Regions from separate parts of the Bacteroides faecium genome, predicted to be linked through region 1. Evidence: riboswitches for the same ligand, from Rfam matches in the RefSeq annotation. Region 1 holds a riboswitch; each other region holds the start of a gene.
What was found. A riboswitch is a leader RNA that binds a small molecule or an ion and turns the genes downstream of it on or off. The one in region 1 is predicted to bind cobalamin.
Positions count from the first base shown of each region.

Region 1 (6,013 bases):
GAAGATACTTTAAGTATATTTTCGAATCAGCAAATAAAAAATCGTTCAAATCGGTATTCCCGCAATTGAACGACTTAAACTCATAATCTGTATTTAAGTGGGTTACTGTTACTTTTCCCTGTTTCAGCAACTCCCAAAAGTCAATAGAATGTTCCACCAGAAATCGATACTAACAAATTATAACTTTTTTCCATCTCTCTGATTTCCTTTTTCTTTGCAGCCTTTTCTTCGGGCGTAAGCTTCTTGGTAAGAGATTCCAAAAGTTCTTTTCTAAATCTTTTAGCATCCTCACCTTTTATAGTAGGAGTATTTTGAATCGGACGTGCCATTATTTGATTATCAGTATATTTATCTTATTGATGCTACAAATATACACACATACAATCACACATACAAACAGAGCATCATTAAATCCACCTTAAGCTATAACTATTTAACGAATCAGACCATTAATCCGTTAATTAGTTAACACATTAACAAATAAACAAACCTATCCGTTCAACCGTTATATATATTAGAGAAATATAAAACGCAAACCTATGGACTGGGAAAATTATCTGATAAAGCAGCTTCAATGGTCGGACACCATTATCAACCGTGAAGCGAAAGAACACGTAGCCCGCGAGATTGCCGCAATAGCCAAAAACGGGGAAACCATCGGAGCCGGTTCCGGCTCCACCGTCTACCTGACACTGTTCGAACTGGCACGGCGGATTCGCGAAGAGCACCTGCATATCGAAGTTATCCCCGCTTCCAAAGAAATCTCCATGACCTGCATACAGCTAGGTATCCCCCAAACCACCCTCTGGAACAAACGTCCCGACTGGACTTTCGACGGAGCGGACGAAGTAGACCCGCAGCAGAACCTGATAAAAGGTCGTGGCGGAGCCATGTTCAAAGAGAAACTGCTCATCCGGAGCAGCCGTAAGACATTCATCATCATCGACCCCGGCAAACGGGTCGACCGGCTGGGAAGCAAATTCCCCGTTCCCGTGGAAATCTTTCCCGATTCACTGGCTTATGCAGAAAGCGAACTGCAACGCTTAGGCGCATCGGAAATCATTCTCCGTCCCGCCCACGGAAAGGACGGGCCAATCTTTACAGAAAACGGAAACTTCATCCTCGACACCCGCTTCAGCTCCATTGACGATTCCCTCGAAGAACGGCTGAAGAAAATCACCGGCGTCATAGAAAGCGGACTGTTCATAGGTTATGACATTGAGGTTATCGTGGCGAAATAAAAATCGCCTACCAGCCACCCATCTAAAAAACAGAGTTTTTTTAGTCCTTTCCTTAAGAGCAAAATAGAGAACTTCCCACAAAAGTATTTTCTTAAAAGTTTTCCGTTTTGGAAAACTTTCTGTATCAGAGAGAAAGAAAAGTTTCCCAAAATTTAATGTTAAAAGCTAACCGGGGTATTGGATTATCTTCTATCTTTGTACCCGTTTTCGGAGCTAAAAAGAGGTTTAGTCAATGAGGGAACGCTGTGCAAATCGGCGACAGTACCCGCTGCTGTAATTCTCTGTGAATCCGCACACTATGTCACTGCACCGGTAGGTGTGGGAAGGCGCTGCGAGGGAGAGATAAGTCAGAAGACCTGCCGGAAAGAATTGAAAACTGAGAATTGAGAATTAAAAAAATAAAGACTGGTTATACTAAACGCCTGCATGATTATTGGATTCTCTTTCTTCATTTTTCAATTTTTAATTTTCAATTATTAATTTATTAAAGCTTTCGGGAGTTAAAGTTATGAACTACGCGGAAATTTGTATCATCAAACGTGATGGTAAAAGAGAAGATTTCTCTATCAGTAAGATTAAGAATGCAATCAGCAAGGCATTCAGTGCAACGGGGATTCAGGATGAACAGCAGTTGGTGGCTGACATCACGATGAATGTAATCAGCCAGTTTGCCACTCCTACGATTACCGTAGAGGAGATTCAGGATTTAGTGGAAAAGGCATTGATGAAGGTGCGGCCGGAAGTAGCGAAGAAGTACATCATCTATCGCGAATGGCGGAATACGGAACGGGACAAGAAAACCCAGATGAAGCACGTGATGGACGGTATCGTTGCCATTGACAAGAACGACGTCAACCTGAGCAACGCTAACATGAGCAGTCACACCCCTGCCGGACAGATGATGACTTTCGCATCTGAAGTAACCAAAGATTATACTTATAAATATCTGTTGCCGAAGCGTTTTGCCGAAGCGCACCAGTTGGGCGACATTCATATCCATGACTTGGATTATTATCCGACCAAGACGACGACTTGCATCCAATATGACATGGACGACCTCTTTGAACGCGGCTTCCGCACAAAGAACGGCAGCATCCGTACCCCGCAAAGTATTCAGAGCTACGCAACGTTGGCGACTATCATTTTCCAGACCAACCAGAACGAGCAGCACGGCGGACAAGCGATTCCTGCTTTCGACTTCTTCATGGCGAAAGGGGTGGCTAAGTCTTTCCGTAAGCACCTGGCTTCGTTCATCAATTTCTATGTGGCGATGGAGAACGGCAGTCAGGCGGATGAGAAGGCAATCCGCACGTTGATTAAGGAGTATCTGCCGTCTATCAAGTCTACCGAAGCGGAACGCGAAACGCTGCGCATCGCGTTGATAGCCCTGCAAATCATTATAGATAAGGAACACCTGGCACGCATCACGGAGAAGGCATACCAGCAGACCCGCAAGGACACACACCAGGCGATGGAAGGATTTATCCACAACCTGAACACTATGCACTCACGCGGCGGTAACCAGGTGGTGTTCAGTTCTATCAATTACGGTACGGACACTTCTGCCGAAGGCCGTATGGTGATTGAAGAATTGCTGAAAGCTACCATCGAGGGCTTGGGTACCCGGGGCGAGGTTCCTGTATTCCCGATTCAGATTTTCAAGGTGAAAGACGGGGTGTCTTACTCGGAAAAGGATTTTGAGAAAGCGATGAAAGCGGAGAATATAGAGGACGCGATGAAAGACAGTTACGAAGCTCTGAACTTTGACTTGTTGCTGAAGGCTTGCCAGACTACTGCAAAAGCGTTGTTCCCGAACTTCATGTTCCTCGATACGCCTTTCAACACGAACGAGAAATGGAAAGCGGACGACCCGAAACGTTATATCTACGAATTGGCAACAATGGGCTGCCGTACACGTGTGTTTGAAAATGTGGCGGGAGAAAAATCGTCTTTGGGACGCGGTAATCTTTCTTTCACCACGCTGAACATGCCGAGACTGGCTATCGAAGCCCGTATCAAGGCGGAGAACCTGATAGAAGACGAACGCAACACGGATGCTATCGAGCAGAAAGCAAAAGAGATTTTCATCGAATCCGTACACAATATGGCTGCTTTGGTAGCCGACCAGCTTTACGAACGTTACCAATACCAACGCACGGCACTGGCACGCCAGTTCCCATTCATGATGGCAAACAACGTGTGGAAAGGCGGTGCAGAGCTGAATCCGAACGAGCAGGTAGGCGATGTATTGCGCAGCGGTACGTTGGGTATCGGGTTTATCGGCGGACACAATGCAATGGTAGCTCTTTACGGTAAAGGGCACGGTCACAGCCAGAAGGCATGGGACACGCTGTATGAAGCCGTGATGGAAATGAATAAGGTAGTGGACGAATACAAGGAGAAATATAACTTGAATTATTCGGTACTGGCTACTCCTGCCGAGGGACTTTCTGGACGTTTCACGAAGATGGACCGCCGGAAATATGGAAAAATCCCCGGAGTGACAGACCGTGATTATTATGTGAACTCATTCCACGTAGACGTGAAAGAGCCTATCAGCATCGTCGAGAAAATCAAGCGGGAAGCTCCTTTCCACGCCATCACCCGTGGCGGACATATCACGTATGTGGAACTGGACGGGGAAGCGCAGAAGAATGTGCGTGCCATCGCCAAAATCGTGAAAGTGATGCATGACGAGGGAATCGGCTACGGCTCTATCAACCATCCGGTAGATACTTGTCACAACTGCGGTTACAAAGGGGTGATTTTCGACAAATGCCCTGTCTGCCAAAGTGAAAGCATTCTCCGTATGCGCCGCATCACCGGTTATCTGACGGGCGACCTGAGCTCTTGGAACTCTGCCAAACGGGCAGAAGAGAAAGACCGCGTAAAGCACTTGTAGAAGTTGAGAGTGGAGAAGGGAGAGTTGAGAGTTAAGGTAGAATCAGAGATGATGGTACCCTATTTCGAGCTTCAACTCTTCCTTCTCTTTTTTAATTTATAGTTTCTTATTCTAATTTGCAATGACAACTCTCAACTCTCAACTCTCAACTCTCAACTTATTAGGGACTTATCCCGAAACGATAGTGGACGGTGCAGGTATTCGGTATTCTATTTACCTTGCCGGATGCTCTCATCACTGCCACGGTTGCCACAACCCGGAAAGTTGGAATCCGAAGGCGGGGGAACCGTTGACGGAAGAGAAGGTTTCATCTATCATTAGGGAGATTCAGGCGAATCCGTTGCTGGATGGGGTGACTTTCTCCGGTGGGGACCCTTTTTTTCATCCGGAAGCGTTTCTGTTGCTCGCCAAGCGGGTGAAAGAAGAGACGGGGATGAACGTGTGGTGCTACACCGGTTATACGTATGAGGAGATTCAGGCGGAACCGCGGTTGAAGGCTGTTCTTCCTTACATTGATGTGTTGGTGGACGGACGTTTCGAGCAGTCGCTCTTTTCTCCTTATCTGGAATTTCGTGGCAGCAGCAATCAGCGGATTCTGAAATTAAAGTAATTCCGAAGTTGAGGTAAATCTGAGCTGAGGTAAGGATATCCCCCAGCACTAAAAAAACTTATTTTTCAAAGGAAACAAAAACACCTGTACGATTGTTTTGTTTACTTTTACAGAAAGAAGATAGTTCTGCAAGAAAATATAAATTCTATAAAAAGAAAAAATTCACAAGAAGGAAAATTCTACAAGAATAAGTTTTTATGGTACAAACAATAAATACTGCTCATATATCTGACGAATCCGACGGATTGCCGATGCCCAAACGAATTTGGGCGGTGGTATCCGTCGGATTCGCTCTTTGCATGTCGGTGCTGGACATCAATATAGTTAATATCGTATTGCCTACGCTTTCGCACGACTTCGGAACGACGCCTGCCGTGACTACGTGGATTATCAATGGGTATCAGTTGGCAATTGTCATTTCTCTGTTGTCCTTTTCCGCTTTGGGCGAAATAATAGGTTATCGGAAAGTCTTTCTTTCGGGCATCGGGTTGTTTTGTATCACTTCGCTGATTTGCGCGCTGTCCGATTCGTTTTGGACGCTGACGGTGGCACGTATTTTCCAAGGGTTCAGCGCTTCTGCCATTACGAGTGTGAATACGGCGCAGTTGAGGTATATCTATCCGAAAAGCCAGATTGGACGGGGGATGGGGATTAATGCGATGGTGGTGGCCATATCGGCGGCAGCCGGGCCTTCCGTGGCTAGTGGTATTCTTTCCATTGCCAGTTGGCATTGGTTGTTTGCCATTAACGTTCCGTTAGGAATCACGGCATTAGTTTTGGGTATCAAGCATTTACCAAAGCAGGAAGAATTGTCGAAACGGAAATTCGACTATATTAGTGCCATAGCGAATGCGATAACTTTCGGGTTACTGATTTATACATTGGACGGATTCGCGCATCATGAGAAGATGGATTTTCTTGTCGTTCAGTTGGTGGTGTTGGCGGTAGTCGGGACGTACTATGTACGCCGGCAATTGACTCAGACAACTCCGCTCCTGCCGCTCGACTTGCTGCGGATACCGATTTTCCGGTTGTCTATTCTGACTTCTATTTGTTCGTTTATTGCGCAAATGTCGGCGATGGTGTCTCTGCCGTTTTTCCTTCAGAATACGTTGGGGCACAGTGAGGTGATGACCGGGTTACTGCTTACTCCGTGGCCGTTGGCTACGCTTGTCACGGCACCGCTGGCGGGGTATCTCGTCGAGCGTATCCATCCGGGGATATTAGGCAGTATCGGAATGGTGCTGTTTGCCGTCGGGC
Region 1 is NZ_CP050831.1:6,598,771-6,604,783, forward strand. It holds gene BacF7301_RS25045 (GNAT family N-acetyltransferase) at 1-157, opposite strand, end outside; gene BacF7301_RS25050 (hypothetical protein) at 141-329, opposite strand; gene rpiA (ribose 5-phosphate isomerase A) at 540-1,241, shown strand; cobalamin riboswitch at 1,433-1,619, shown strand; gene BacF7301_RS25060 (anaerobic ribonucleoside triphosphate reductase) at 1,750-4,143, shown strand; gene nrdG (anaerobic ribonucleoside-triphosphate reductase activating protein) at 4,265-4,753, shown strand; gene BacF7301_RS25070 (MFS transporter) at 4,951-6,013, shown strand, end outside.

Region 2 (6,013 bases), 110 kb from region 1:
CATAGCTTTCCATTGATACGTTTTACATCTTTAATGATTAAATTGCTTTCTATATTGGTTCCTAAATTATAATCTTCCACAGTCGTAAATCCTTTCAGTGTGGGTGGATTCATATTCTTCGACGTAAAAGTAATACTGCCGAAGGGCTCATCTCCCGTTATGATAAATTCTTTGGTTGAGTCATCGGCTCCTATCTGTACTTTCCCCACCTTTTTCCCTTGCAGGTTTAAATCAAAAACTCCGGTGCCATTGAGTGCCAATGTTCCTGCGATGCTCTCAATATTGTTGAGGGTGTTTTTGAGACTTTCATCACTAAAAACACTACATCCGCTTAGAGTAAGTCCGGTGGTTAGATTCTTCAATACCGGAATCTTCAGGTTTTCCAGCTTAACGGCATTCTCTATACTAAGTAAGGCACACGTGGTTAACAGAGGTAAATTGATTGTCAGCAGTTCATTCGTACTCTTCTCACCTCTGATATAAAGAGATTTATTCACTACTTCCAATGCTGGTAGCTCTAATTGAGTCATGACACCTCCAATGATCGTAAAGCCATTATCGCCATCTACTCTCTTAAGGGAGTTTACATTAAACTGCTCCATAGCCGAGGCGTTAACGGTAAAGTTTCCGCTTACGGTTTCCAAATGGGGAAAAGCTATCTTTTTATAGTACTTGCTTTCGCTAATTGTAAGATTCTTGCGAACAGAAACTAATGAGGGTAAGGTGATGTCTGTTAGTGTTTCGTTATCGGTATTGCGTGAAGTGATAGTCAGGTTTCCTGCTTTTTTCAGATTGGCAAGACCGTTCAGGTTTTCTCCTTGGTAGTATCCGCCGATATTGATATCGTCCAGTACCTCTGTCAGTGCGGACAGACCGTCCAGATTCTTGACGGGGTCTTCCGCTTTTTGAGCTGTCGCGATGGAGATACTACCTTCTATAATAGTAATGTTACTTTTGGCAAACGCATCCACTTCAGCTTGAGAATTTAAAACGAAACTGGCGGCTTCACTAACGTCAGTATGGCGAACCGTATATTTGTAAGTGCGTGAAGTCCCGTTATAGGAAGTCACCGTCAGTTGCTGTTCTTCGTTCCATGCGCTGATGCCTGCCGGGTCGGGGGTGATACTTGCCTGCTCGCTGATAGTGTAATGTGCGGTTGCACCGTTAAGCTCCGTTCCCTGAGGGGCGGACAGGATGACTTTATCGTCTACTATGGCGGCTTGCCACGTGTTTTCTCCAAGAGACAGCGAGAAAGAAAGAATATTGTTGTCTACGCCGGTAAACGGGTTGTTGTCTACGCCGGTAATCGGGTTATCGTCGTCACCGCACGCAGTCAGGAACCCGACGAAAAATATCGTCAGAAGCATTTTCCAAATTTTGTTCTTTGTCATAATCAAATTCTTTATTGTTATTTAAATTGTGTACTGAAAATAAGTTTAGAGTTGTCCGGGAGCCTTTTCCATTTGTATATCCCGGAAGCCGTAAACTTCGGTAGATACTTCACCGAGAACTCCCGCTTGAGACTGGACGCCTGTCTGTACTTTTATAAAGTCTATATAACGCAGATTGACAGGAGTTCCGTCAGGATATATGGCATTCTTTATCTTGAAACCATTTCCTATGGCATTGGCATCGTGGTTATCTCCGTCAGAGAGGAAGTCTTCACCGTAGTTGTCGGCATATCCCCACTCGTAAGATTCGTTACTCCAGATTCCATTATTATTGAGGAAGGTTCTTTCTTTAATCCGGGTGCCGCGCAGTTCATAAGAGTCTCCCTTCAGCCAACCGGGGAAAGCCGGTCTCAAATCTGTAGTTCCTGTATTGCCACGGTTGTCTATCCACTGTACGGGCATATTGTAGGTAGGGGGGCGGTAGTAGGTGACGGAATAATTCTGCCAAGTGGTAGATTTGCCTGTTTCGCAGCCTTTCAGTTCATACCATGTGTCGTCCGGCAGTCCGTTTCCGTTTTCATCCTGCATCACGTAGACTATCCCCGGCTCGGAACTTCCGTTGAAAGCATTGCCTATGATTGAGAAGTCGTATTGGTTGTTGTCGCTAGCGCTGGCATTATAAACGCTATGATCGAACCCTACAACGATGTATCCACCCCATGCTCCCAATGAGACATAATTGTCTACTTCGTTCATCCGGGTTTCGGCATAACGGCATGCTTCTGCTTCCGTCTTTCCGCTTATTTGTTGTACGAACTGTCCGGGTGCAGGCAGAAGATTATATACCGTTACTTTGCTGCTCGAACTTCCGGCTTGCGGAGCACGGTAACGGGCTGTTTCGTCCGATTGCAGGCATTCTATGGTTTGTGCAGCCTCTGCTGAAACATCGCCGTCTGTTCCCGTTACTTTCACTTTGTATTCTCCTGCTGCCGGTGGTGTAAAAGTAAAGGTTGGTTTTGTTTCGTTCAGGTATGGTTCTCCGTTCACTTCCCATGCGTAAGTGGTATTCTCTGTGTTGTCCGTAATAATAGGAGCTACACAGGCGGCGCGTCCTGCGGGTACAGTTTGACGTTCGTTCTCAAAAGTAATATTGAGCTTTCTTTCGGGTGCTACCCGTATGGTCGTTGTTGCTTTCCCGGGGCCGTCTTCATTCGTTACTGTAAGAGTTATATTAAACGAGCCTTCTTGTGTCGCCACGAATGTGTACTCTTCTTTATCACCTATGATAGCGCCTTCTTCATTCGTCCACTTATAGGTGCTGCCTTCCGTGAAGTTTACGGCTGACTTGATAGTAACACTTTCTCCTACATACGTAGAATAATACTGGATTAACGATACTGACGGAATCATCTTGTCCATAACGTCTATCCGGAGTTCTTCCTGGGCACTTCCGTTTTTCGCGTCTACCCTGAAAGTGAAGAACTTTTCCCCGTCTGCCGGCGATGAATAAGTGAATGAGGCGTCTGTACTGACAATCTTGCCTTTCTCGTCCTTCCATGTATATACGGGATCGGTGGCGTTATCCACAACAGGGGTAATAGTGATATCCTTTAGTATTTTCACAGTATAAATACCGGTACCATTGTCGAAAGTAATGACAGGTGGGTTCTTTCCGTCTCCGCCCGGAGTGATAACTCCTTCGTCTTCTCCGAGATTGCGGTCATTTCCGCAAGAAGCAAGAGCGGCGATGCAGCATAGCATTAGTAACTTAGCGATTGTTCTCCAAAATTCATTCATCATAAGTCTCTTTTTAATTGGGTTATAAACAAGAGTGATAATGAATTTTACATGGAGCGGCAGATATCTCCGGCAAGTGTAGTCATGAAAGGAATCTTCTCAACCGCACACGATATGTGTTGTTGAGAATAAAACTTCGAACTGCTTCCCGTATGCCGCAGGAGTAAAATTCAATCGAAAAAGGTAGGTCTTCTGACTTATTCCCTTTATTTGTAGTGCCTTCCCAGTGAAAAAATCCCAGTGACAAATTACTACAAACTGTACTGCTTTTCAACAGCAGTACGGGAAAATACAGCAGCGGATACTGTTACCGATTCACACGGTATTCCCTTTTAATCTTCTATATCGTGACATCCACAAGGAATGTAATGCATAGAAGAACCAAATTCATGACGACAAAGATAGGCATATTTTTTACATATAATGTCTTTTGTTTGCTGATTTTTTTATTTCAATTTAATATGTGTCAAAGATATTTAGATAGTAACAAAGTGAAAAATGTTCTGTTTTTAAGATTTTCTTGTAGATAACTGAAAGATAAAAGTCTATTTTAGGAAGAAAATTGTATTCTCTTCTGCATGAATATGCGAAATATCTCCTTGAAAGTGTATATGGGAAGAATAAGCATACGTTTTTGAATATTATAAATGTTTGCTTGGTCGGTGAGTATGATGAGTTTCCTTTTAAAGGAAACCAGTGTTTCTTTTAAAGGAACGGGGCGATGCCTTAAAAGGAAGGTTTCGTTGCATGAAAATGAGCCTGTTTTGACTGTCGGATAAGGCTCTTTTATGCTGGTTGCTTTTGCTTTGTTGTTGTTTTATATTTGATAAATTGTATGTAGAATAGTATGTTTGATGTGATGTATGTTTGTGTTTTCTTCTTTTTTTTATTAAACCTGATGGTTTTAGACGTATATCTCTTTCTTTCTGATTCTTTGTAGTTCTTATTCTTTCATCTATTTGCATATTATTCTGTTTATGAGTGGAATTTCCGTAAGAAACAGATATCAGACTGTTCTTTTTTTAATATAGGGATGCTACCATTCTTTTTTTCAGATTTATCATAACATTTCGGGACTCTTTTATTAACTTTGTCCGGTTTTTGAAATAAATTGAATTTAGGACTTAACTACTATATGATATGAATGTTTGTAAGTTGGTGGGATTACTTTTACTGCTGCTTTCTGTGCATACAGTTTCATATGCCCAGCAGGTGAGAACTGTTCGGGGAAAAGTGCAGGCGATGGAAACCGGTGGTAATAAGAAGCAGCCCTTGCCTTCTGCAAGCATCGTTATCCTGGAGAAGAATGACTCTTCGTTTGTGAAAGGTGCGACGAGCGACCGAAATGGTCGGTTTACTCTCAATTATCAGTCGCAGAAGAAAAAGCAATATTTGATGAAGGTTTCTTTTATGGGGATGCAGTCGGTGTATCGTGCGCTGGGTGATTCCGCATCGGTGAATGTCGGCACGGTGGTGCTCAAGGATGAGGATATCCGGATTGATGAAGTGACGATTACGGGGAAATTGAAGGAAGTGGTGATGGAAGGGGATACGACCGTTATCAACGCTGCTGCCTATAAGACTCCCGAAGGGGCTTATCTGGAAGATTTGGTAAAGCGTGTGCCGGGACTGGAGTATAATAAGAAAGATAATTCGTTGACTTACAACGGTCAGCCTATCAGCGAAATCAATGTTAATGGGGAGTCCTTCTTCTCCGGAGATAAAAAGACAGCGCTCGAGAATCTGCCGGCAAACTTGATTAGTAAGCTGAAGGTGTACGACAAGAAATCAAAAGAGGAAGAATTTACGGGCATCAGTTCGGGAGAAAAGAAATATGTGCTCGATCTGCAAACCAAGGATGAACTGAACAAGACTTGGCTGACAAATGCGACAGTAGGGTATGGCAATAATAAGAAAAAGGATTTGGAGGGACAGGTGAACTATTTTAGCAAGGACGGACAGAACCTTTCTTTTATCGCACGTTCTACCAATCGTTATCAGAACAGTACATATAAGGATAATATAAGTAATACCGTCGGGATGAATGCGACGTATAAATTCGGTAAGAAGTTCACACTGAACGGAAATGTGAATTATGATTTCAACCGGAATGGGAATGTTACTTCCATGTATCAGGAACAGTATTTGAAAACAGGTAATCAGTATTCCGCGTCTGCCAATGAGAACAACTCTAAAAGCCGGTCGATAAATTCAAGTCTTATGGGATTTGGAGAATTGGATAAACGTACACAGCTCCATTTCAACGTAAACTTCGGATCCTCTCCTAATCAGAATGAAAGTTCCAGTCAGAGTGCTTCTTTTGACGCTCCGCCCAGTGTGAATCATGAAAGGATGTTCGATGATTTTGAATCTATCCCCGAAGATATAAAGGTGAACCGTAGTGAGAACCGCTCGCTCTCGGATGGGAAATCCAATAATGCCAGTTGGGCGGTAGGGATTATGCGCCGTCTGAATGAGAAAGGAACAACCTTGGGATTGAATATTATGAATTCTGAATCGTGGGGAGATAATGAAAGTTTTTCACTGTCACAGACTACGTATTTCAAGCTGAAGGACAAGCATGGAAATGATTCGGTGCTTTATCGGAATCAGTATCTGGATTCTCCCCAACGGAATAATTCGTGGCGGGTAGGGGTAAGCTTCACCCAGCCTATCGGCAAGAAGATACATTTCCGGGCGGCATATAATTGGAGTACCCGGTATGAACGGGACAATCGTTCTACTTATGATTTGTCTTCATTGCTCCATTCAGATGTTTTCGGTGAATTGCCTTCCGGTTATGAAACCGGATATGTGGATAGTTT
Region 2 is NZ_CP050831.1:6,713,015-6,719,027, reverse strand. It holds gene BacF7301_RS25530 (DUF5018 domain-containing protein) at 1-1,391, opposite strand, end outside; gene BacF7301_RS25525 (PKD-like domain-containing protein) at 1,437-3,191, opposite strand; cobalamin riboswitch at 3,354-3,589, opposite strand; gene BacF7301_RS25520 (outer membrane beta-barrel protein) at 4,329-6,013, shown strand, end outside.
Region 2: it holds a riboswitch for cobalamin, as region 1 does, so the genes downstream of both, BacF7301_RS25525 (PKD-like domain-containing protein) here and BacF7301_RS25060 (anaerobic ribonucleoside triphosphate reductase) in region 1, are expected to answer to the same signal.

Region 3 (6,013 bases), 680 kb from region 1:
TATCAGTGTACTGGTAGGAAATATCATCAACGAAGTTTCACTGGAACTGGACGAGAAGCATATCACGGTGGTTAATTCTTTAAAGAAGAGCATACAGGTCAAAGGAAATTATTCCCTGATTTATTCCATCTTCCGCAATCTGATGGATAATGCCATCGCATATGCCGGAACGAATATCCAGATTAATATCAATTGTTTCCGTGAAGACGAGAGTTTCTATTATTTCAGTTTTGCCGATACGGGAGTAGGCGTATCCCCCGAACATCTGAACCGTCTCTTCGAGCGTTTCTATCGTGTAGACAAAGGCCGTTCGCGGAAATTAGGCGGAACGGGTCTGGGACTGGCTATCGTGAAGAATGCAGTGATTATCCATGGCGGCATCATCTCTGCCAAAAATAATCAGGGCGGCGGACTGGAGTTTGTCTTTACATTGGCAAAGGAGAAATAAGATTTTCAAGAAGCAAGGTTCTTTTAAAAGAAGACAAAGAAGAAAAGGAAGAAAAATTCTTTGTATAAAATGAAAAGGCATTATCTTTGTCTTCTATGTAATTCATAGAAGTTCAATTATAATAATAGCCAATTATGAAAACGAATCTAAATATTCTTCCTGTTGTATGTCTCCTTTGTCTTTGTGCCTGCAAAAACGGCAATGCTTCCGGCTTAAACAAAACCGAAGTAGCACAGGATACTATCAAGACTTTCACATTACCAACCATCCCGCCGATGCTGACAGCCCCGGATTTACGGGCGGATTTCCTCGTCAAGCATTATTGGGATAACGTAAACTTTGCCGATACCAATTATATCCATCACCCCGAAGTGACCGAACAAGCTTGGGCGGACTATTGTGATATACTGAACCATGTTCCATTGGAAACTGCACAGCAAGCTATACGGAAAACAATCGAACGGACAAATGTGGATAAGAAAGTATTCACTTACATCACCGACTTGGCAGACAAATATCTGTACGACCCTAACTCTCCGATGCGTAACGAAGAGTTTTATATCCCTGTACTGGATGCCATGCTAGCTTCTCCCGTACTGGAAGAAATAGAAAAGGTACGTCCGAAAGCCCGTCGTGAACTGGCTCAGAAAAACCGTATCGGAACCAAAGCTCTGAATTTTAACTATACATTAGCTTCCGGTGCGCAAGGCTCTCTTTATCAACAGAAATCGGACTATACCTTATTATTTATCAATAACCCGGGATGCCATGCCTGCACGGAAACAATCGAAGCATTAAAAAACGCCCCTATCATCAATCAGCTTCTATCTCAAAAGAAGTTGACCATCCTCTCTATCTACCCCGACGAAGAACTGGACGAATGGCGGAAACATCTGAATGAATTCCCGAAGGAATGGATTAACGGATATGACAAGACCTTCGCTATCAAGGAACAACAACTGTATGACTTGAAAGCCGTCCCTACCCTCTACCTTCTGAACAAGGATAAGACAGTACTTCTGAAAGATGCTCCCGCGCAAACCATCGAAGAATACCTGCTAATGAAAGGCGAACAATAAGCATCTCCCACGTCACCCACACCGCCCACACCACACCACCCACACACGTGCCCACGCCGCATGGTCTCCCGGCCTCGTTTTTTCAGCGTCAAGCGCAGGTGTTTTCTTCGGCGTTAAGAAGGGCAGACTGTTTGAGCGTAGCGAGTTTCTGCCCTTTAGCCGGAGAAAACACCGGAGTAGCTGAAAAAACGCAGCCTTGATTCTTTCTTTTTGGTTCTTTTTCTTTCGTATCAAGACGAAAGAAAAAGAACGCCCCCTTTGCAAAAGCCAAATAAACTCCCTATCTTTGTCGCGCATTGGTTCGCAGACCTCAAAACATACGAGGAAAGCGATTAAAAGGGAATCAGGTGTAAATCCTGAACAGTCCCGCTGCTGTAAGTTCTATAAATGTGTTGCGAGCAACCTACTTTTAGCCACTGGAAAGAAACTTCTGGGAAGGCGCCCGCAACAGGAACGAGTCAGAAGACCTGCCGTGCACCCAATTTCACTGCTTTCGAGGAAAAAGCGTTGAGTCTAATGAACCGGACAATCCGTCTATCATTTCATTCATCACTCTGATTCAGAGAAAGTGTGTTTTAATTAATAAACTCTGCCAAGTTTATTTATGCGTGTCCGGTCGAAGGGATTTCGCCCGGACACTTTTAAAAGTGAAAAAATAGACCAGTAGTAGGATAAGGATGAGACATATAAGGCTATACAAGAGTATCTGTGCAGTAATCTGCTGCCAGCTTTTATTCCCGACACTTTTCGCACAACAGCAAAAAGTAGATACAGCACATACATACTCCATCCCCGAAATTACAGTTTCCGATATTTACCAAACACGAGAGATACGTTCTACCGCTCCGCTACAAGTACTTTCCAAAGATGCACTAAAAAACCTGCATGCCCTGCAAGTTTCTGACGCCGTGAAGCATTTTGCCGGAGTAACCGTGAAAGATTACGGTGGCATCGGCGGACTGAAAACCGTATCCATACGCAGCTTGGGCGCACAACACACAGCCGTGGGTTATGACGGAATCACCGTAACCGACTGCCAGACAGGACAGATTGACATCGGTCGTTTCTCGCTCGATAATGTAGACCAGTTATCACTTAGCAACGGTCAGACTGATAATATCTTCCAGCCGGCACGTTTCTTCGCTTCGGCAGGAATACTGAATATACAGACACTTACTCCCCGTTTCAAAAAAGGGAAACGTACGAATATCAGCGCGGCTTTCAAGACCGGCTCATGGGGACTGGTCAACCCATCGGTTCTGTTAGAGCAACAACTCAATTCTAAGTGGACAGTCACAGCCAATGCCGAATGGATGTCTTCAGACGGACAGTATCCATATACCCTGCACTACGGAAATGCAGAGGGTGACCTGACGTCACGGGAGAAAAGAAAGAATACCGACGTACAGACTTTCCGTACCGAGGCCGGACTTTACGGCAACTTCTCCGACAAAGAACAATGGCGATTGAAAGCCTATTACTTCCAATCTTCCCGAGGATTACCGAAAGCTACTACACTTTATAACGACTATTCCTCACAACACCTGTGGGACAAGAATACATTTGTACAAAGCCAATACAAGAAAGAGTTCAGCCAACAATGGGTATTGCAGACTTCCGCCAAATGGAACTGGAGCTATCAGCGTTACCTGGACCCCGACACCAAAAACTCTTTAGGAAAAACGGAAAACAGTTATTACCAACAGGAGTACTATCTCTCCGCATCGGTATTATACAGATTATTGAGCAATCTTTCATTTTCCCTTTCGACGGATGGGAGTATCAATACAATGGATACTAATCTTACTAATTTTGCGCAACCCACCCGCTATTCATGGCTGACAGCTTTTGCAGGAAAATACGTGAATGATTGGCTCACAATCTCCGCATCCGCTTTGGCGACTATCATCAACGAAGATGTAAAGGAAGGCGGAAGTGCCGGCAATCACCGCAAATTGACGCCTTATATCAGCGCTTCATTCAAGCCTTTCCGTAGCGAAGAGTTCCGTATCCGTGCCTTCTATAAGGACATCTTCCGCCTGCCAAGTTTCAATGACTTATATTATCAGGAAGTGGGAAACACCAAACTGAAACCTGAAAATGCAAAGCAATATAATATCGGTCTGACTTATAGCAAGAATGTATGTACATTCATTCCTTATCTTTCGGCAACCGTTGATGCATACTATAACAAAGTAACGGATAAAATCATTGCTTATCCTACCAAGAACCTTGCGATATGGAGCATGAGAAACTTGGGAAGTGTGGAGATTAAAGGAATTGACGCCACAGGAAACTTGTCTCTCCAGCCTTGGGAGAAAATCCGTATCAACCTGTCCGGCAATTATACATACCAACGGGCGTTGGATGTCACTGACCCTAATTCGAACAAGGATAAATCGACTTATAAACATCAGATAGCCTATACTCCCCGTGTTTCTGCCTCTGGACAAGCAGGCCTCGAGACACCATGGATAAATATATCTTACTCATTCCTTTATTCAGGAAAACGCTATACAGTAGGACAGAATATCGCAGCAAATCGACTGGATAGTTACAGTGACCATAGTATTTCAGCGAGCCGCGACTTCCGGATAAGAAAAGTTACAAGTTCGCTATGTGTGGAAGTATTGAACCTGATGGACAAAAATTACGAGATTGTACGATACTTCCCAATGCCGGGACGTTCGGTAAGAGCAACGCTAAAAATAATATATTAAAAGCAGGATACTGATATGAAAAGGAAATTGACATATATATTTTGGTTCTGCCTGCCCATCCTATTATTATTCACTGCCTGTGATGATATGGAAGACAAGCCTTTCACTTCTGACATTGCAGGTGACCCGACTGAAACAGATACAGCCGAGCTCTATGCGTTATGTGAAGGACTATTCAATCAGAATAACAGTTCATTGATGCGTTTCTCTTTCGGAAACCAGAGAATGGTGCGCAACTATTTTAATACAATCAATCATCGGGGATTGGGAGATACGGCAAATGATTTAGCCATTTATGGCGGCAAGATATATGTCATTGTCAATGTCTCCAGTACAGTGGAAGTAATAGACTTCCGTACAGGAAATTCCTTGAAGCAAATTCAAATGCTGACCGAAAACGGAAGTTCACGTGAACCGCGATACATCGCCTTTCATAAAGAAAAAGCGTATGTGTGTTCTTATGACGGAACAGTGACACGTATTGATACAACTTCCCTCGCCATAGACGGTGTCACTTCCGTAGGACGTAATCCCGATGGAATCTGTGTACAAAACGAAAAGTTATATGTTTCCAATTCCGGCGGACTGGATTATGCATCCGGTCTGGGAGTAGACAATACTGTATCTGTGGTCGATATCGCCACATTCAAAGAAATCAATAAAATTACAGTAGGACCGAATCCGGGCAAGATTGTAGCCGGAACGGATGGAACAACCGTTTATGTAGCAACCCGTGGAGAAGATGTAGAAGCAGGAAATTATAACTTTGCAAAAATAGACTGCCTGACAAATGGAGTGACTCATTACAATGAGAAAGTACAGAACTTCGCCATTGACGGAGAGATTGCCTATCTATACAATTACAATTATAGTACGCAAACATCTTCTATCAAGGCATTCAATCTGAAAACAGGAAAAACCGTTCGTGAGAATTTCATCACGGATGGAACAAGTATCGATACTCCTTATGGAATCAATGTGAATCCTTATAGTGGTAACGTGTATATCACAAATGCTTATGATTACACCATATACGGAGATTTGCTCTGTTTTAACCAACAAGGACAACTGCAATTCCGTCTGAATAATATCGGACTGAATCCGAACACGATTGCATTCAGCGACAAGGCTTCACAAAGCGACATTGATGATAATACCGAAGAAGCTGAAAATTCATTGGCTTTCGCCAATAAAGTATGGGAGTATAAGCCAGCTCCCGGACAGTTTATCAATACGAGTACGTCGGCTTATGAGACAGGTTTCACTGCCGAACAAGTTTTAGAGCGTGCCACAGAAAAGCTAAAGAAAAAATCAGTTATCTCATTAGGCGGATTCGGTGGAACAATAACAGTAGGATTTCCTCAACCAATCCCTAATATCGAAGGGGAATATGATTTCAAGGTATGGGGAAATGCCACTTACAACAATAACACTGGAACAGGAGCACTTGGTGGAAGTGCTGAACCGGGAATTGTATTAGTCTCAAAAGATATAAATAATAATGGGATACCTGACGATGAATGGTATGAGTTGGCAGGTAGTGAGTACGGAAAAGATACAGAAATACGTAATTACGCAATCACCTATTATCGTCCCCAACCAGCCAATGGCGATGTCCGCTGGAAAGATAATTTAGGAAAAGAGGGATTCGTCAAACGTAACACATTCCATCAACAAGATTCTTATTATCCGAACTGGATAGAAGAAAACGAAATAACTTTCCATGGGACACGTCTAAAAGACAATGCCGTAGAAGAAGGCAATGT
Region 3 is NZ_CP050831.1:5,914,904-5,920,916, forward strand. It holds gene phoR (two-component system sensor histidine kinase PhoR) at 1-448, shown strand, start outside; gene BacF7301_RS22480 (DUF5106 domain-containing protein) at 583-1,527, shown strand; cobalamin riboswitch at 1,808-2,016, shown strand; gene BacF7301_RS22485 (TonB-dependent receptor plug domain-containing protein) at 2,205-4,247, shown strand; gene BacF7301_RS22490 (YncE family protein) at 4,263-6,013, shown strand, end outside.
Region 3: it holds a riboswitch for cobalamin, as region 1 does, so the genes downstream of both, BacF7301_RS22485 (TonB-dependent receptor plug domain-containing protein) here and BacF7301_RS25060 (anaerobic ribonucleoside triphosphate reductase) in region 1, are expected to answer to the same signal.

Region 4 (6,013 bases), 130 kb from region 1:
GGAATAGGCATTATCGACATATCCCCAGACGGAGAAAGCGGCTTCTCCGTCTGAAGCAAACCAGATAGTAGTATCTACTCCTTCTTTATGGTAATATGCCCGCCAGATTCCTGTTCTTATGAAATAAAGGTTGTTGTTCTTTGTTCCTTCGCGGACTATTAATTCCCTTTTTTTGAAATGTACTTCTTCCATACAGTCCAGTAAAGTCTGTATATCGATTTCTTATACTTTATACTTGCCGCAAAGTTTCTCAATGAATGCATCCATGCAGCAAAGATACTCATCATTGGCGGACAATGAAATGATCTTTTAGATAAATTCCGATAATATAAAGTGTTGTCAGTAACTCGGCTAGCGGAACGGCGAGCCAAATGCCCTTCACGCCAAGAAGCGGTGGTAGAGCAAAGAACCCGATTAGCATAAAGACGATTCCTCGGAGAAGGGTAATGATAGTAGCCCTCTGTCCCCGTTCGATGCTTTGATAATAACCGATTCCTATCATATTCGCTGCAAAGAAAATAAATCCGATGCTGAAATAAGGAATACCGTTCACTGCGATATCAAATGCCGGATAGCTACGGTCGATGAATAATGCGACAATTTCCTGGCGGCATAGAGCGGTGATAACGAGGAAGCTGATTCCGCAGATTAGAGCTGTTCGGAGGGCAAGATGAAAAGCTTTCCTGACACGTCCGGGTTGTCCGGCTCCGAAATTATAGCTGATAATCGGTTGGGCGGATTGCGCAATGGCATTGTAGACCATGAAGATGATAGGGAAGAAGTAGCAGGCAATGCTGAATGCGGCTACTCCGTCTTCTCCGAGATGACGGATGAAAACGTAGTTTCCCAGAAACATCATACAGGCGATAGATGCCTCGCTGATGAAAGCGGAAGTTCCTAACTTTATCATATAGCTGACGTTACGCAATGTCAGCATCAGACTTTTTAGACTTAACTTGATGCGGTACAGACTGATAGTACGGGAGAACCGGGCAAGGTAAACCACTGTCATAAGTCCCCCTACTACTGTTCCCAAGCTGGTGGCAAAGGCGGCTCCCATCATTCCCCAGCCAAACTCGAAAATGAAAATATAGTCTAATATGATATTGAGCATTGCTGCTACGGCATTGCACATCATGGCATAATTGGGCGAACCGTCCAGGCGGATAAAGAACATACCTGTGCTCAATAACTCGTAAAACACAAGGAAAGGCAGATACCATAACATATATTTTATCACAAGCGGCAGCAGTTTTTCCGAACTGCCGAGAAATCGTCCCAAGGGTTCCACAAAGTAGAAGCACAAAGCCGACATAATCAGTATAATGAGTGCGGAGAAAACAAGTGCCTGAGTGATATTAATACTTGCTGCCTTCCGTTTGCCTTGCGATAAATGAATGGAAGCAACTACCGAGCCGCCGATTCCGAACATCAACCCGACACCGGCGGCAATCATAAAAAGTGGTGCTGTGATATTGACGGCTGCCAGTGCGTCACTACCAATCCCTTTTCCCACAAATATCCCGTCCGTAATGACGAATATAGCGGAGAAAACCATTCCGAGGACTGTAGGTATCAGTAATTTACGGAATAACGTGGAGATGTCCATACTGCCGAAATCTATACTATCTTTCATAACTTTCTATCTTTTTTTATTAAAGCGGGTACAAAGGTAGAGGTATGGAAGGAGATAAAAATTACCATTTGGTAAATTCTGCCTGGTCAGTTGGATTCCAATAAAAAATCATCCGTCCGCTTACGTTCCGTTTTCATCCGCCTGTTGCCGTAAGAAATGCTATCCGTGATTTTATCCGGATATAAAGGAGTGATTTTGGTTCCGATAATTAGAGCCAGTTCATGTTGCGAAAGATATTGGTCTACGTCAAAGGCGAAAGGTGGGCATGCCCAACAAGTATTATAACACCCGCACTGCCGGCAAAAGCTAATAAACTTCTCGGCATCCCGAGGGGAATATGATGTCGTTATTCTGGATAACCATTTGAAACACTTTGTTTCTCGGTGTGAAACGAAGTGTTTCACTGCTTGAGACGGAGTGTTCCACACCGAGAAACGAATAGTTTCATTAGAAGGAACATTTTTTGAAACAAATCGCTTACAAGTGAAGTTGTTGTCCTTTATCCGTAAACCCTTTATTCATCGAAGAAATAGCGAAAAGATGGTGGGGAGGATAGCAAGATTGAGAATAAATGTCCAGTGGGGAAATGTATTCGATTTCTGTAAAGATTCAGTATCGTATCGAAATGAGTATGCCCATAGCAGAGGATACGGAAGGTGAAATGGGAATTTTTAGGCACAGATGAGTAAAAACAGTTATTACGATATGGTTGGCAGGTCTTCTGACTTCCTGGTACTTCCCCAACCTTTTTCTATCGCAATCGGTTAGTGGCAAAAGTTAAATACCTAGAAGTTGAATGGAACTTCACGGCTTCGGAACTATCTGGAATTTTCACTTGGTTTCCTTTTAATTCAGACGGTTGATATGATGGCTATCTGAAGCCAATTAGGGGATGAATATAGCGAAATAATGGATAAAGCAAATATTTAGTTTATGTTTTATTTAATACATATGTTATTTTGTATATCTTTGTGCCCGGAAATTTTGGTGTCACTCTTCCGATGCTACGGAAGGAGTGGTGAAAAGGGAATCAGGTGCAAATCTTGAACAGACCCGCTGCTGTAAGCTCCGCTACAGTTTTCCTGCAATACTCAATCCACTGTCTCTATAATGGGGGACGGGAAGGGCGTCAGGAGAATGGAGTAAGTCAGAAGACCTGCCAAAATGGAATTTTTGTGGCTTTCCGGGAGTAAAGTTCCAAAAATGCAATTTATTTCCAGTAGAAATCAGGTATAAAACTGTTAGAGATTGCTATGTCGCTATTTCTATGATATTGCGTGCTGTATCAGCATGTAATCTTTTTGTATTTGAATGAATCAGATTGAGTTTAAAACGAATAAAATGAAAAGAAAGAATGTGAAACTTTTAGTAGCCTTCTCATGGGCTATGATGGGTGGAATGGCGTTGACTGCCTGTTCCGGTAATGACAGGGATTATGAATCTCCGGATGTATATTCTCCGTATGTGACTAAAGTATTGGATTTTTGTCCGGCACCGGGGCAGTTTACTAATTCAATTCCTGTATGGAAAGAAGGAGATACGCAGGAAGCAATGAATCAAAAAGCTCTCCATGCTATTGGAAATAATAAAAAGGGAATGGTGTCATTAGGTAGCTTTGGGGGATATATTGTTGTCGGTTTCGACCATACAATTGAGAATGTATCCGGTCAGCGTGATTTCCGTGTATTGGGTAATGCATTTTATGCAAACGATAATCCCAATCCTAATCCTCCCGGTAAAGGGGGAAGTGCTGAACCTGGGATAGTAATGGTGGCCTACGATGAAAATAAGAATGGGAAACCGGATGATGATGAGTGGTATGAGTTGGCTGGTAGTGAATATTATAAACCGACCACTAAAAAAAAGTATGAGATAACTTATTATAAACCAGACGAAAATACACCAGATAAAGAATATATCCGATGGACAGATAACTACACTGGGAGTGGTTATATAGAACGAATCAGTTATCATGCAGATGCACTCTATTATCCACAATGGACTGAAAGTGAAACTCTGACTTTTAAGGGAACATTATTACCTGATAATGGAGTAAATGAAGGAGAAAAATATAGTGAAGGGAATCCTTATTGGGTGCTTTATGCCTATGAGTGGGGATATGCCGACAATGTCTTGAACACAGAAGAAGGCAGTACATTTGATATTGATTGGGCGGTAGATTCGGATGGAAATAAAGTCGATTTGCCGGGAGTTGATTTTGTGAAAATATATACAGGTGTCAGGCAGACCTGTGGGTGGTTTGGAGATACATCCACTGAAGTCTGTGGGGTAGAAGATTTGCATTTGTTAAATAAATGATTTTATAACTTGAAATAATCAAAAGAGAATTTTATGAAAAAGTATTTCGTGTGGTTGGTAGTCGCCTTGTGTGTCGGTCTCGTTTCATGTTCTGATGAAAATGATAATAATGGAGGTAAAATATTAGAGGATGACACTCCCTCCGCTTTAGTGCCTTCAAATGGATTTTATGTTGCAAATGAAGATTGGTATGGACACGACAATGGGACTGTTAACTATTTTAAGAATGACGGTACGATAGTTTATCGCGCTTATCGTGCAGTAAATGGAGAAAATGAAACTTTTGGAGCAACTACTCAGTTTGCTACTATATGGGGAGATAATGCTTATTTTGTCTCTAAGCAGGGAAATCGTTTGGTGGTTGCCGATGCTAAGACTTTGAAAAAGAAGACTGTGTTTACTAACTTGGGGGGAGATGGACGTTCATTTCTGGGTATCAATGACAAACTGGGATATATTGGCTATAATGGCGGTGTCCGTAAGTTCGACATTGAGAATCTTACATTGGGCGACCCTGTTGAAGGAATCACTGGACAGATAGGGTCGATGTGCTATGCAGGTTCGTATGTATTTGTGTTGTCAGCGCCTTCAGTCTATATTGTAGAACCTGAAACGGGAACAATCAAACAAACACTGAATGGTTCTTTTTGTACATTAGCTCGTAGTAAAGACGGTAATGTATGGATTGCAACTTCTGCCAACCTGATTAAAATAAATCCGGAGACTTTGGAGCAGGAAGAAATTGCTTATCCGGACAATATGACAATCTCTGTTTCGTGGGGTTCATGGAATGCCGGAAGTCTTTGTGCAAGTACCCAGAAGAATGTATTATATTGGACGAAGGGAGCTAATGTTATAAAGTATGATATTGACAGTGGGACTGCTAATACAAGTTTTTATGTATTGGGCAAAGATGATGAAGATAAGCAATTGGCATTTTATGGCGCAGGTGTACGGGTAGACCCTATCTCTGATAATTTAGTACTGACAGTAAAAAGAAGCGGTTGGGGAAATAGCGGAAGTTTTAACTGGGTACATATTGTTAAAGCTGATGGTAATGTTGATAAAGTGATAGTTGTGAAAGGTGATAATGGTAGTGCCGACGGTTATGCCGGTGCAGGAGATGAAAATTATTATTGGTTTCCGGCCATGCCTTTCTTTGAAGATGCCAACTTACCTGAAATCTTAGTGAATCAGATTCGTTTGATCCCGGGAGAAACGAAAGCTGTGGATTTGAATCAGAAGATTGTAGATGCGGATAATATGTCTACAGCTATTATTCGTGAAGTTGAATTTGCGGAAAATGATCTTGTCTCTTACACATATGAAAAAGGAATTCTTACTGTGGCTGCGAAAACTGTAGAAGGAAGCACACTGTGTAAAGTCGTTGCTATATCTAATGGTAAACGCGTAGAAAAGACAGTACGTGTGGATGTTGTAATTGGTTGACTGTAATAAAATTTATTTTCAATAGTTAATGAAAGCTTGTTGGTTCACTAAGAAACCGACAAGCTTTTTATCTTATCCGTACCCTCATCTCCTGAGCATCGAATGTGATAGACTCATTTCTGAATAGTCTTTCTATATGACCGCTGGCTACCATTTCCCGGGCAGGCAGACTATATAATTGCGGATTGTCTATCAGCATGATAAAGTCGCAAAGTGACAAGGCGATATCCAAATCATGTGTAGAGAAGATGATACATTTTCCTTTTTCCTGTGCCAGTCTTTTAAGAAGCAGGCAGAGTTCGTAGCGATTGGGTAAATCCAGAAAAGCAGTCGGTTCGTCAAGCAGAATGACGGGAGTATCTTGTGCGAGTGCGCGGGCTATCATGATGCGCTGACATTCGCCGTCGGACATCTTATCCATTGTCTTCTCTGCATAGTCTGTCATGCCTACCAGCCGCATGGCTTCGGCTACCCGTTCTTTGTCTTCCGTTTGCAGTTGTCCTATCCAGTTTGTATATGGAGCACGTCCCAGTGCGACAACATCTTCGCAACGGAGGTTGGCGATACGCACCTTGTCGGTAGTTACGAAACTGATATTCCGGGCAAGCC
Region 4 is NZ_CP050831.1:6,726,313-6,732,325, reverse strand. It holds gene BacF7301_RS25585 (Crp/Fnr family transcriptional regulator) at 1-219, opposite strand, end outside; gene BacF7301_RS25580 (MATE family efflux transporter) at 284-1,636, opposite strand; gene BacF7301_RS25575 (DUF2284 domain-containing protein) at 1,723-2,040, opposite strand; cobalamin riboswitch at 2,605-2,814, shown strand; gene BacF7301_RS25570 (PKD domain-containing protein) at 3,035-3,955, shown strand; gene BacF7301_RS25565 (DUF5074 domain-containing protein) at 3,989-5,404, shown strand; gene BacF7301_RS25560 (ABC transporter ATP-binding protein) at 5,472-6,013, opposite strand, start outside.
Region 4: it holds a riboswitch for cobalamin, as region 1 does, so the genes downstream of both, BacF7301_RS25570 (PKD domain-containing protein) here and BacF7301_RS25060 (anaerobic ribonucleoside triphosphate reductase) in region 1, are expected to answer to the same signal.